One region of the Dysgonomonas sp. Shenzhen-Wh21 genome, then DNA from elsewhere that is predicted to be linked to it. Evidence: riboswitches for the same ligand, from Rfam matches in the RefSeq annotation. Region 1 holds a riboswitch; the other holds the start of a gene.
The links. A riboswitch is a leader RNA that binds a small molecule or an ion and turns the genes downstream of it on or off. The one in region 1 is predicted to bind cobalamin.

Region 1 (5,531 bases):
TATATAAGGACACTCAGCTTCTTTCAACAACAAATAAACCGCCAATATATCGGACGGAGTACGTGTCATCGATATAATGTAGGTAGGTATTACCCCTTCAGGAGTTTCTGCTATAACTTTGCATGTTTGCAGCACTTCTTTCGTTTGAGGACTTGGCTCCCAATTTTTTGGAACCAAAGGACGTTTAGAGTTTAGCTCTCTGATAAGAAAAGCTTGCTTCTCATCTTCCGACCATGTTTCATAATCTCCTAATCCTAAATAACGGGTAATCTCTGAGATTGTCTCAGTATGAATTGTACTTTCCTGACGAACATCTATTTGTACAAGAGTAAGCCCGAAGCATTTAACCCTGCGCATGGTATCCAATAGCTTATCATCGGCTATAATATCCATCTTGCAAGCCACTAACGACTTATAAGATTCATGCAAAGGTTCCCATAATTGCTCATTATAGTAGAGAATATCCTCTGTTAGTTCAGGATTTTTACCTGCTATACGGGCATCAAGGTAAGCTATAGTATTACGAAGCTGTGTACGCAACTTTTTCATTAGCTCACGATACGGCTCTTGTACTTCATAGTTTCCTATGTAGTTTCTGAATTCGAGCGTACAGGTTGCCATTGATAGTTCTTTCACCAGTATTTCTATATCTGATAAGAAAAGAGTTGCAGCACGGCGGCGGCTATCAAGTAGTACATCATGTGTAACTTTGGCTGTCACATTCGGATTCCCGTCACGGTCGCCCCCCATCCATGATGAAAAATGTATAGGACGCGCATCGATCGGAATACGATATGCAAGTGTATTTCTTATTTGCTGATCCAGTTCTCGGATGTAAGCAGGTACAGCAGCCCAAAGGCTATTCTCTACTACATCGTATCCCCATTTTGCTTCTTCGTTGGGAGTAGGACGATTCTGACGAATTTCATCAGTATACCAATATTGAGCGATCAGTTGTTTGAGCCTGCGCAATATTTGTACTTTCTGATGTTCGATCAAATCATCATGATCCAGTAGCTTGAGGCATTGATCTACTTGATTCAGATTATTGATCAACGAGCGTCTATTTATTTCTGTAGGGTGAGCTGTTAAAACCAAATCGATAGATATATCTTCTATTGCTTTGATTATATCGCTATCGCTATAGTTAGCGGCTTTAAGCTTTTCATATACTGCAGAAAAATTAACCGGGTTCTCAGCCCCTTGTGCGTGGGGAGAGATACTATTATATTGTTCTGCCGTATTTGTAAGGTTAAGAAACTGGTTGAAAGAACGTGCTACAGGCAAGAACTCCTCATCCCTAAGATTTTGCAATGTCTTAACCAACGATTTATGTGCTTCAATATCACCCGAGTGTGATGCTTTAGATAGCCTGCGGATTGTTTCTATGAGGTCGACCATATCTTGTCCTTTCGCCTCATTGATCGTTTTTCCGAGCAAGTGGCCAAGCATCTTGATATTGTCGTGCATCAAGGATTGTTGCATATTGTTCATAGGTTTATTCTAATTATTAGTTGTATTTTTCTCCGTTATAATATTTAACGCCATACATTATCAAAAGTTTAAGTAAGCGTTGAGTAGTCAGGCAAATTTTATCGAAGAAAGAGACGAGCTAATACTTAACTCATCTCCACTCCACTTAATCATTATTTATCATTGTAAACAACTCTTCTGCTGCCAATTGAGGTCCATCCTTAGTATGTCCGTCAATAGCAAGCGAGGTATATATCTCTCCTATTTTTACACCATTGTTATTCATATCATTAAAGAATTCTTTGATCAGCTTGCCTGCAAGCTCCTTTTCTTGTACAGGGCCAAAAGGATTGGCAAAATAGGATGTTACCAAACCATTTTCGGTCGTAGTACCTTTTGCTTTGCGGGCTCCGGCTTCAAATATTTTAATCGCTTCGTCGAGATTATCAAAAAACTCAATCTTCTGAGCAGATTCAGTATAGTTATTCGCATATAAGATATAATCTACTTTATATCCTTTAGAGATAACATCGTATGTTGCAGCAGGAATTGTAATGCGAGCATTTATTTTGTCAGGATTAGAATAGATACCTCTCTCTAACTGCTGGAACGCATACATAGGGTCAAGGTCGTCGATACGGACAAATGCTCCGATTTCGGTTCCATACCCCTTAATCGTACCATCTTCTTCTTTTTTGAGGTAACCCATATCGTCAAATACAATGCGCATATGACGTATATATTTCTCATTAAGCGTACGGAAAGCTTCCAAACTTTCAGATTTTCCGGCACCACTATCTCCTATAATAACGATATTGGCTTCTGTACCATTCTTGAGTAATATATTTACCATAGCTCCGTGTAGCGGCAATCGCCCTTGCTCCATTTGCTTCACGTTATGAAGTGTAAGAAGCATTTTTTTCATATAGCCAAAATAGTCGATATCGTCGCAATGATTAGCGTAACCGATAAGAATATCATTTTTCTTATCCTTATAGTAGAAAGTACGTTTCTCTTCTATTCCATCAGGATATCCGAACACGTATATTATATCGGGTTTTTTACCGATATATTCACCGGCTTTAGCTAGTTCAAAAAGATTGGATAAGGCAAATCCGTGAACCATATAATCCTTGTGGAAATAAACAAAGGTCAGCATATTCCCTACTTTAGCAGGAAATAAGAACCAGTCATCTTCATTCAGTATAATATTTTCTACAGGATTTGTCGTATGTTCTTGAAAAATGCCGTCGCGTGTATTTCTTTTTGTATACGAAATAAACGGAGGTTTAAACATAACAGAAGTAATGAACGGAATAGAAGTCAACCCATTGTATTCTATTGGGCAGTTCCAAGTAATGTCACTAAGAGTTAACCCTGCATTTGCACCTGCGGTAAGCTGGCGATACACAAGATGCTGATACCCCATTACGGTTTCTTGAATGCGGCGGTAGATAGAAAGTACCAATTCATTGAACAACTCGTTGGCATGCAAGAAACGTACACTTTGCAACCCGCTGCTGATGGAATTGTTATGCACTATAGTATAACGTTCCATTCTACGCCAGAAGCCATAGAGAAGCTCTATAAGCTCTATAAATAAATCTTTATCGTTGAAGAAGATAGCATACTTGTTATGTACATTTTGCACCTCATCGGGATTACATACAGTAAGTAGCTTAAATGCTTCTATCAATGTTTTTTGAAATTCTTCGTCAGTCTTGAATTCTTTGATATAATAATCGTAGATAATGACATCATTCTTTTTCAATCTTTGTATAAAAGCTTCAATAACCCGATGAAAACCGTAACTATTTAATATTTTTTGCCTCGTGTCGCAAAACTTAAGAGTGAAGTTGATAATCGCCTTTCCTTCGCCTAAAGTAAACTCTTGTAACATGTTTAATTTTATTTATTATAGTTATTATTTCTATCTGGTTCGATATCGATTTGCAATCTCCTATCTCCATTTGTGACAGGAGATTGCAAACTTCAATACTTGATTTGAAAACATTCAAACTGCGTTGTTTTCCAACATCAAATTTAAGGAAACTTACCTATACAATTAAACGAATTAAAGACTAAATTTATAATAAATTGTAAATTAAAAATAAGTTTTTGCTATTACCTTGTATTGGTGTTGCTTATAAATACTTTATTTTTTGTCTTTTATGAATTTAGGATTAACATCAAAGGCAAAAAAGTAAGTATTTGTTTCGCTTAAACACTTAGGACAAAGGCAGTCACTATAGTTATCTTTTATATAATCGCGCACCCCTGAAACTAAAGAAACTCTACGGCAGCTACACAATTCTACGCGATCTTCTCTACAGCTGAAAGCGGCCGAACATCTTTGACATATCTTTTTCATTGTTGTAAGTTTTTATTGTTATTGAATATATAATAAGATCAGGAGAAGGTTTATTTAAAATATACAACCTCATTTGCAGATACCGAAATATGACATTGCAAGAGATCATAGTATAAATACTTCAACCAAAATCAATTTTCTATAATCAGAGAAAAATCTCTTGAGCTTTCTATCTTTTTTCGCGAAAGATGAAATTTATTTTTTTGGCAGGTCTTCTGACTTACTTCCGTTTTATACGACCTTCCCGTTTATGAAAAACAGTGGCTTTGAGGATTTGTATAAACGTTTAGCGAAGCTTACAGCAGCGCGACTGTTCAGGATTTACACCTGATTCCCTTTTCATTATATATCCAAGACTTCGAATATATAACACCAATTATGGTAACAAAGATATAGAATTATAAATAAGAACAAATATAAATAAGAAAGTTTTTGATGGTATAATGAATTACTATTTCATAAGAGTGTGTTCTGCAAGGAATAAGTTTCGAAGAATAATTTCTGCTTTTAATCTTCCAAATCCCAATCATCAAAAAAAGAGTAATCCTCAGTAAACTGATCTAACTCTCGACGATCTTTTTTTGTTGGTCGCCCTGTTCCTCTGGCTCTATCTACAAAACCACTCACCTTAGACATTTCTAATATTTCAAGTTGAGATGCAGATGTCACATCTTTCATAAATTCGGGCACAAGCTTCGCACCCATTCTGTTTTCCGAAAGGTTGAGGACTTCAAAGGAATAAGTAACCGGAGGACGTCGCACTTCTATCACATCACCTACTTTAATTGATCGAGAGGGTTTTATAGTAACTCCTTTGATCGAGACACGTCCTTTTTTACATGCTTCTATTGCTATAGAACGAGTTTTGAAAAGACGAACAGCCCACAGCCATTTGTCTATACGTACTTCGTTTTTAGGTTCTTTCATAATAAAATCAGAATTTTGCCAGTACGTCCGTAAACAAGACCAGCTTCACTTCATTTATCAAAGTTATATATTAGAGACGAAAGATATCCGTTTCTAACTTCTTTGGTTTATTTATTATTGTATTGGTTCATGGTATTGTTGATACCTGCCAGACAAAAGCTTTTGATTATTTCGCCACAGGTTTCCAGTTTCACTGGAAGCTCTTTTTCCTCTTCGTCAGTGAAATTATCGAGCACATAGCCGACTTGACCACCCCGAGAAAATTCGTTACCTATACCAAAGCGTAGGCGGGCATAATCTTGAGTACCAAGAACAGATTGTATATTACCCAGTCCGTTATGTCCGGCACTACTGCCTTTTCCTTTGAGACGTAAAGAACCAAAAGGCAAAGCAAGATCATCTACAACAACCAAAAGATTTTCTATCGGTATCTTTTCTTGGTTGAGCCAATAACGAACAGCATTTCCGCTAAGATTCATAAAAGTAGATGGCTTTAGCAGAATAAGAGTACGTCCTTTGACCTTTAGTTCAGACACAAAGCCATAACGCCTGTCAGCAAAAACAATATTGGACGCTTTAGCTAAAGCGTCCAATACTCTGAATCCTATATTGTGGCGGGTATATTCGTATTCTCTACCAATATTACCGAGGCCGGCAATCAAGTATTTCATTCAATATATCCTATTATTAGCCGTTTTTAGCAGCAAGACCTCTTGCAGCACGAGTCAATTGAACGCGACAAACAACAGCATTTTTAGCA
Region 2 (5,531 bases), on a different contig from region 1:
GCTTCATAACCTCTATCAAAGACAAGGTGAGCTCTTCATCAGTTTTGAAATCTTTAATAAAATAATCGTAAATAATCTGGTTATCTTTCTTTATTCTGAAAATAAAGGATTCAACCACCCGATGAAACGCGTAACTACTTAAAATTTTCTGCCTGTTATCACAATACTTCAAAGAGAAATTGATGATAGCACGACCCCTGTTTAATGTAAATTCTTGCAGCATCTTTGTTATTAATTAGTTAATATATTAGTATCAAAATATTTTTATCCCTAAATCTTTTATCTTCTTTATTTTCTTTACACTCTTTTTCCGAAACAATAATGCGGCAATACATATACCGATTGCCAGACAAAAGAGTAAAGAAGATGTCAATATAAAATTGTAAACCGTGTCGTGTAATAAGAATGCTGTTTTTGCACCCGTCGTTCCCTCTTCGTATATTCTTATACATCCCAGCATCGTCTTGTAGGCATACAAACCCGGTATCATCGTTATACAAGCCGGCAATGTAAATACAACCGGAGGAGTATGTATTTTATGAGCACAATAGATACCCAAAAGCCCTATCACAACAGTCCCACTCAACGTAGCGGAGATCAAGCCAAAACCAAAATACAACAACGTAAAGCGAATAGCATGCCCCAGCCCTCCCAGCAAACCGGCAACCAACAATCCCTTCTTTGGCGTTTCGAACAATAGTGCAAAACCTATAGCAACAAAAAAACTAAGAAGAGCGTCTTTCAATATATCTATTAGCATAATCAAAAGTTATTTATTCCTATTATTGTCATACTAATAAACATACCTACAGCGATACATAAGAGAATAAATCCACCGAATGCTCCACGGGCAATACCTGTAGGGATATACCCTTCAAGCAAATCGATTATACTATTTATCAGAGGAACTCCCGGAATAAGGAATAATACAGAAGTAGCAATAGATGTTTGAGGCAAATAACCAAATCCCGACAAGATATTCAATCCTGATATGGTTGTTGTCACAAACGCTGAACAGATTACAATAACCATCAGGTTAAACTTTCTTTTAATCATCTCCTGACGCACCGCAAGCCCCACGAATGAGGCTACAAAAGCAAAAGCCCCATCTATTAAATTCCCCCCGGCAAGCAGACATAACGATCCGCAAGCTATTCCAATAAACAGACGAACAAGCCAAACAGAATAACGAGAGGTATCTTTCAATCTTTTTATACGCTGGTGCAACTCCTGCAAAGAAATCCGATCTTCGGCAAGTTCCCATGTCAGCAAACTGGTATTGGTGAGTATTCCAAAGTGTACCCCATGATGTATTATCTTTTTATTGGCTGTTACTATGTTTTCCTCATTATCCATATTGGTTACTGATACCGATACAGCAGTAAATGATATCAGCATTTCTACTTTATAGTTTGTCTTCTGTGCTATACGTTGTACATTCCTATTAATTCTTTCACAGTGGGCTCCCGATTCAAGCAAGAGGGTACTGACCTCCAATATGATGTCTACAAATTCCTTCAACGACAACTCTTTGTCTGAACGTGTGTCTGTGTCTTCTACATCTGCACATCGATCATCAACATGCGAATAATCAAGAACGTTTGCGCGCATTTCTTTCTAAACTTTTTACGATTAAACATAAATGTAAAAAGCTCTTTTGAACTTCTCAATGCTGCAATAAGAACACACCTGGATAATAACATCTCCTCCGACAAGAGGGATGAATGAAATTATTAGACATAACACTTTTATCGCGAAGCATTGTCAATCCGATTTAAGGCAGGTATCCTGGCTTTCACCATTTCTATTTTCCTTCCCATCTCTGCACGAAACAGTGGATTTTAAATAGAAACTTTCGCGGTGATTACAGTTGCGCGACAGCTCAGGACTTTCACCTGATTCCCTTTTCATCATTTTCTATGGATATAGTAAATGACACCAAAACCTGTGACAAAGTTATATGTTTTTAAGCATAAAAATAAACATTTAATGTGAAAATGCTTATTGATTGAGACTCTTCTCTTTTTGTTTTCTTTTATATCTTTTTGTATAGGAAAAAATAAAAAAGATGTGCTATTTATTATTTTTTCCTATACCTTTGCCTCCCGAAAGTTCTTTATCATTATTCTTCAACCGCTAAGGTGCCTCAGATATTGAGGAGAATAGGGAATCAGGTGAAAATCCTGGACAGACCCGCTGCTGTAAGCTCCTCCAAAGACTTTGAACAATACTCTATCCACTGTTCTTACACTGAATGGGAAGGATGCTCAAAGATAAAGTAAGTCAGAAGACCTGCCAAGACCATATAGTTTGAAGCTTTCGAGGAATAAAGCTGAAGATTTAGGATGGGACCTTTTTCATAAAGGGAAAAGCCTCCTCTATTTTATTTTTATTCTGTTACATTTATTTAAATACGTCTGTATTTATTTCTTATTCTATTCCACGTAAGCTCTGAAAATTGAGTACTTAGAAATTTATTTTATAACTAAATGGAAGCATATAAAAACTTTAAAGGCACACGGTGGCAAGAGGAAATCAATGTAAATGATTTTATACTCCAAAACTATAAAGAATACACAGGGGACGAATCTTTTCTACAAAACCCTACTGAGGCAACAATCAAGCTTTGGGAAAAGTTAAGCACAATGTTTATTGAAGAAAAAGAGAAAGGCATATATGATGCCGAGACTCGAATACCTTCTCAAATTGATGCTTATGGACCCGGATATATAGACCAAGAGCTGGAAAAAATTGTAGGAGTTCAAACAGACAAACCGCTAAAAAGAGCAATATTCCCTAACGGAGGTCTCCGTATGGTGAAACAGAGTTTGGCCGAATATGGTTATAAACTCGACAAAGGAACAGAAGAAATATTCTCAAAATACAGACGCACACACAACGAAGGAGTATTCGCAGCTTATACCGACAGCATCCGCAGAGCCAGAAGTAACGGATTGTTAACCGGCCTACCCGATGCTTACGGACGTGGACGTATTATCGGCGATTATCGCAGAGTAGCTCTTTACGGTGTAGATCGATTAATATCGGAACGAGAAAAACGTTTCCAAGAATGTGACCCAATTGTAATGACAGACGATCTGATTCGTCTTCGGGAAGAGCTAAGTTCGCAAATAGAAGCATTACTAGCCTTGAAACGTATGGCTGCTTCGTACGGGTTTGACATTTCTCAACCGGCGAATACAGCCCAAGAAGCTATCCAATGGACATACTTTGGATACCTGGGAGCTATCAAAGACCAAAACGGTGCAGCAATGAGCCTCGGACGTGTAACCACTTTCCTCGATATCTATATTGAAAGAGATTTGCAGGCAGGCTTAATAACCGAAATAGACGCACAAGAGCTTATCGATCATTTTGTGATGAAGCTACGTATTGTCCGTTTCCTTCGCACTAATGAATACAATGAACTATTTTCGGGAGATCCGGTATGGGTAACCGAATCGATCGGAGGTATGACAAACAACGGAAAGTCGATGGTTACGAAAAATAGCTACCGTATGCTTCATACACTATACAACCTAGGGCCTGCACCCGAACCTAATCTAACAATATTATGGAGCGACCGTTTACCCGAAAGCTGGAAGCATTATTGCGCCAAGGTTTCTATCGATACTTCATCACTTCAGTACGAGAATGACGACCTGATGCGCCCTCAACTAGGCGATGATTACGGCATAGCATGTTGTGTATCACCGATGCGAATAGGACATCAGATGCAATTCTTCGGTGCAAGAGCGAACTTGCCTAAAGCATTGCTATATACGATAAATGGAGGTAAAGACGAAATAACTAAAGCGCAAGTATTACCAAAACACTGGGTAGAAAAGGTATCAGGAGAGTATCTTGACTTTGAAGAAGTTTGGGAAAAATTTGACCGCACCTTGGATTGGGTTGCCGAAACTTACGTAAAAGCATTAAATATCATCCATTATATGCACGATAAATATTCATACGAAGCTTTAGAAATGGCTTTGCATGATGTTGATATCGTTCGGACACAAGCATTCGGGGTTTCGGGGTTATCCATTATCGCTGACTCTTTTGCTGCTATCAAGTATGGAAAAGTACGCATCGTAAGAAATGAAGAAGGTGACGCAGTCGACTATATTATAGAAAAAGATTACGTTCCGTTTGGAAACAACGACGACAAGACCGACAGGTTTGCTGTGGAAATAGTAGAAAAGTTCATGAGCAAAATCCGTAAACGTAAGATGTATAAAGATGCTATACCTACACAATCAGTGTTAACCATCACTTCAAACGTTGTTTACGGAAAGAAAACAGGAAACACCCCTGACGGACGACGTGGAGGAACACCTTTTGCTCCGGGAGCCAACCCTATGCATGGGCGTGATACCAGAGGAGCTGTAGCATCACTTTCATCTGTAGCGAAGCTTCCGTTTGCTCATGCAAATGACGGCATATCATATACTTTCGCTATTACGCCAAACACATTGGGTAAAAACAGAAAAGAAGAAGCTCAAAACCTCAGCGGACTTCTTGATGGTTACTTCTTACAAACAGGTCACCATCTCAACGTTAATGTATTTGACAGGAATCTGCTTATCGATGCGATGGAACATCCTGAAAAATATCCTCAGTTGACAATACGTGTATCAGGTTATGCTGTTAATTTCGTAAAACTTACAAAAGAGCAGCAATTAGATGTGATAAACAGAACGATTACTACATCATTCTGATACCCCATTAATACATATATGGTTGCCCCAAAAGTGTTTTAAATTTTGGGGCAATATCTTCTCTTATTAGGAAGAAAATCAATTATGAAAGGTTTAATTCATTCTTTCGAGTCTTTTGGAACTAAAGACGGCCCGGGTATAAGGTTTGTATTTTTTATGCAGGGCTGCCCTCTTCGTTGCCTCTATTGCCATAACCCAGACACATGGAATATGAACGATAAGGAGTACGAACTGATTCCGGAAGAGGCTTTCGAAGAAGTAAAGAAGGTAAAAAACTTCATACGCAATGGGGGTATAACCATTTCGGGAGGAGAACCCCTGCTACAACCTCAGTTTATTATCGAACTATTTAAGATGTGCAAGAATGAAGGTTTACATACAGCTATAGACACATCAGGATATATATTAAATGATAAGGTAAAGGAAGTTTTAGAGTACACAGATCTTGTACTGCTAGATATTAAACATATCAATCCTGATAAATATAAAAACCTCACAGCAAAACCACTAGAGCCAACACTTCGCTTCATGCAGTATCTCACTGAAATTGAGAAACCTGTTTGGCTAAGATATGTGTTCGTTCCGGGCTTCACCGACGATGAAAAAGACCTGAATGACTGGGCAAAACAGGTTTCTGGATATAAAAATGTACAACGAGTAGATATTTTGCCTTTTCATCAAATGGGATTACATAAATGGGAGCAGTTAGGCGAAGACTACAAGTTTAAAGATATTGCACCTCCCGAACAGTCGGAAATAGAGAAGGCTGAAAATATTTTCCGAAGTTATGGACTTAAGGTCTGATATATA

Region 2: linked by a shared signal. The riboswitch ahead of pflB (formate C-acetyltransferase) and the one ahead of LDB17_RS03710 (cysteine-rich CWC family protein) in region 1 are both predicted to bind cobalamin.

The regions. Positions count from the first base shown of each region.
Region 1 covers NZ_JAIXHZ010000064.1:5,482-11,012, reverse strand. Annotated here, with positions in the region: gene ppc (phosphoenolpyruvate carboxylase) at 1-1,485, opposite strand, end outside; gene LDB17_RS03715 (phosphoenolpyruvate carboxykinase) at 1,640-3,373, opposite strand; gene LDB17_RS03710 (cysteine-rich CWC family protein) at 3,629-3,844, opposite strand; cobalamin riboswitch at 4,032-4,236, opposite strand; gene LDB17_RS03705 (RNA-binding S4 domain-containing protein) at 4,352-4,771, opposite strand; gene pth (aminoacyl-tRNA hydrolase) at 4,879-5,442, opposite strand; gene LDB17_RS03695 (50S ribosomal protein L25/general stress protein Ctc) at 5,459-5,531, opposite strand, start outside.
Region 2 covers NZ_JAIXHZ010000126.1:5,706-11,236, forward strand. Annotated here, with positions in the region: gene LDB17_RS08215 (phosphoenolpyruvate carboxykinase) at 1-223, opposite strand, end outside; gene LDB17_RS08220 (threonine/serine exporter family protein) at 254-760, opposite strand; gene LDB17_RS08225 (threonine/serine exporter ThrE family protein) at 763-1,611, opposite strand; cobalamin riboswitch at 1,761-1,958, opposite strand; cobalamin riboswitch at 2,123-2,315, shown strand; gene pflB (formate C-acetyltransferase) at 2,490-4,721, shown strand; gene pflA (pyruvate formate-lyase-activating protein) at 4,806-5,525, shown strand.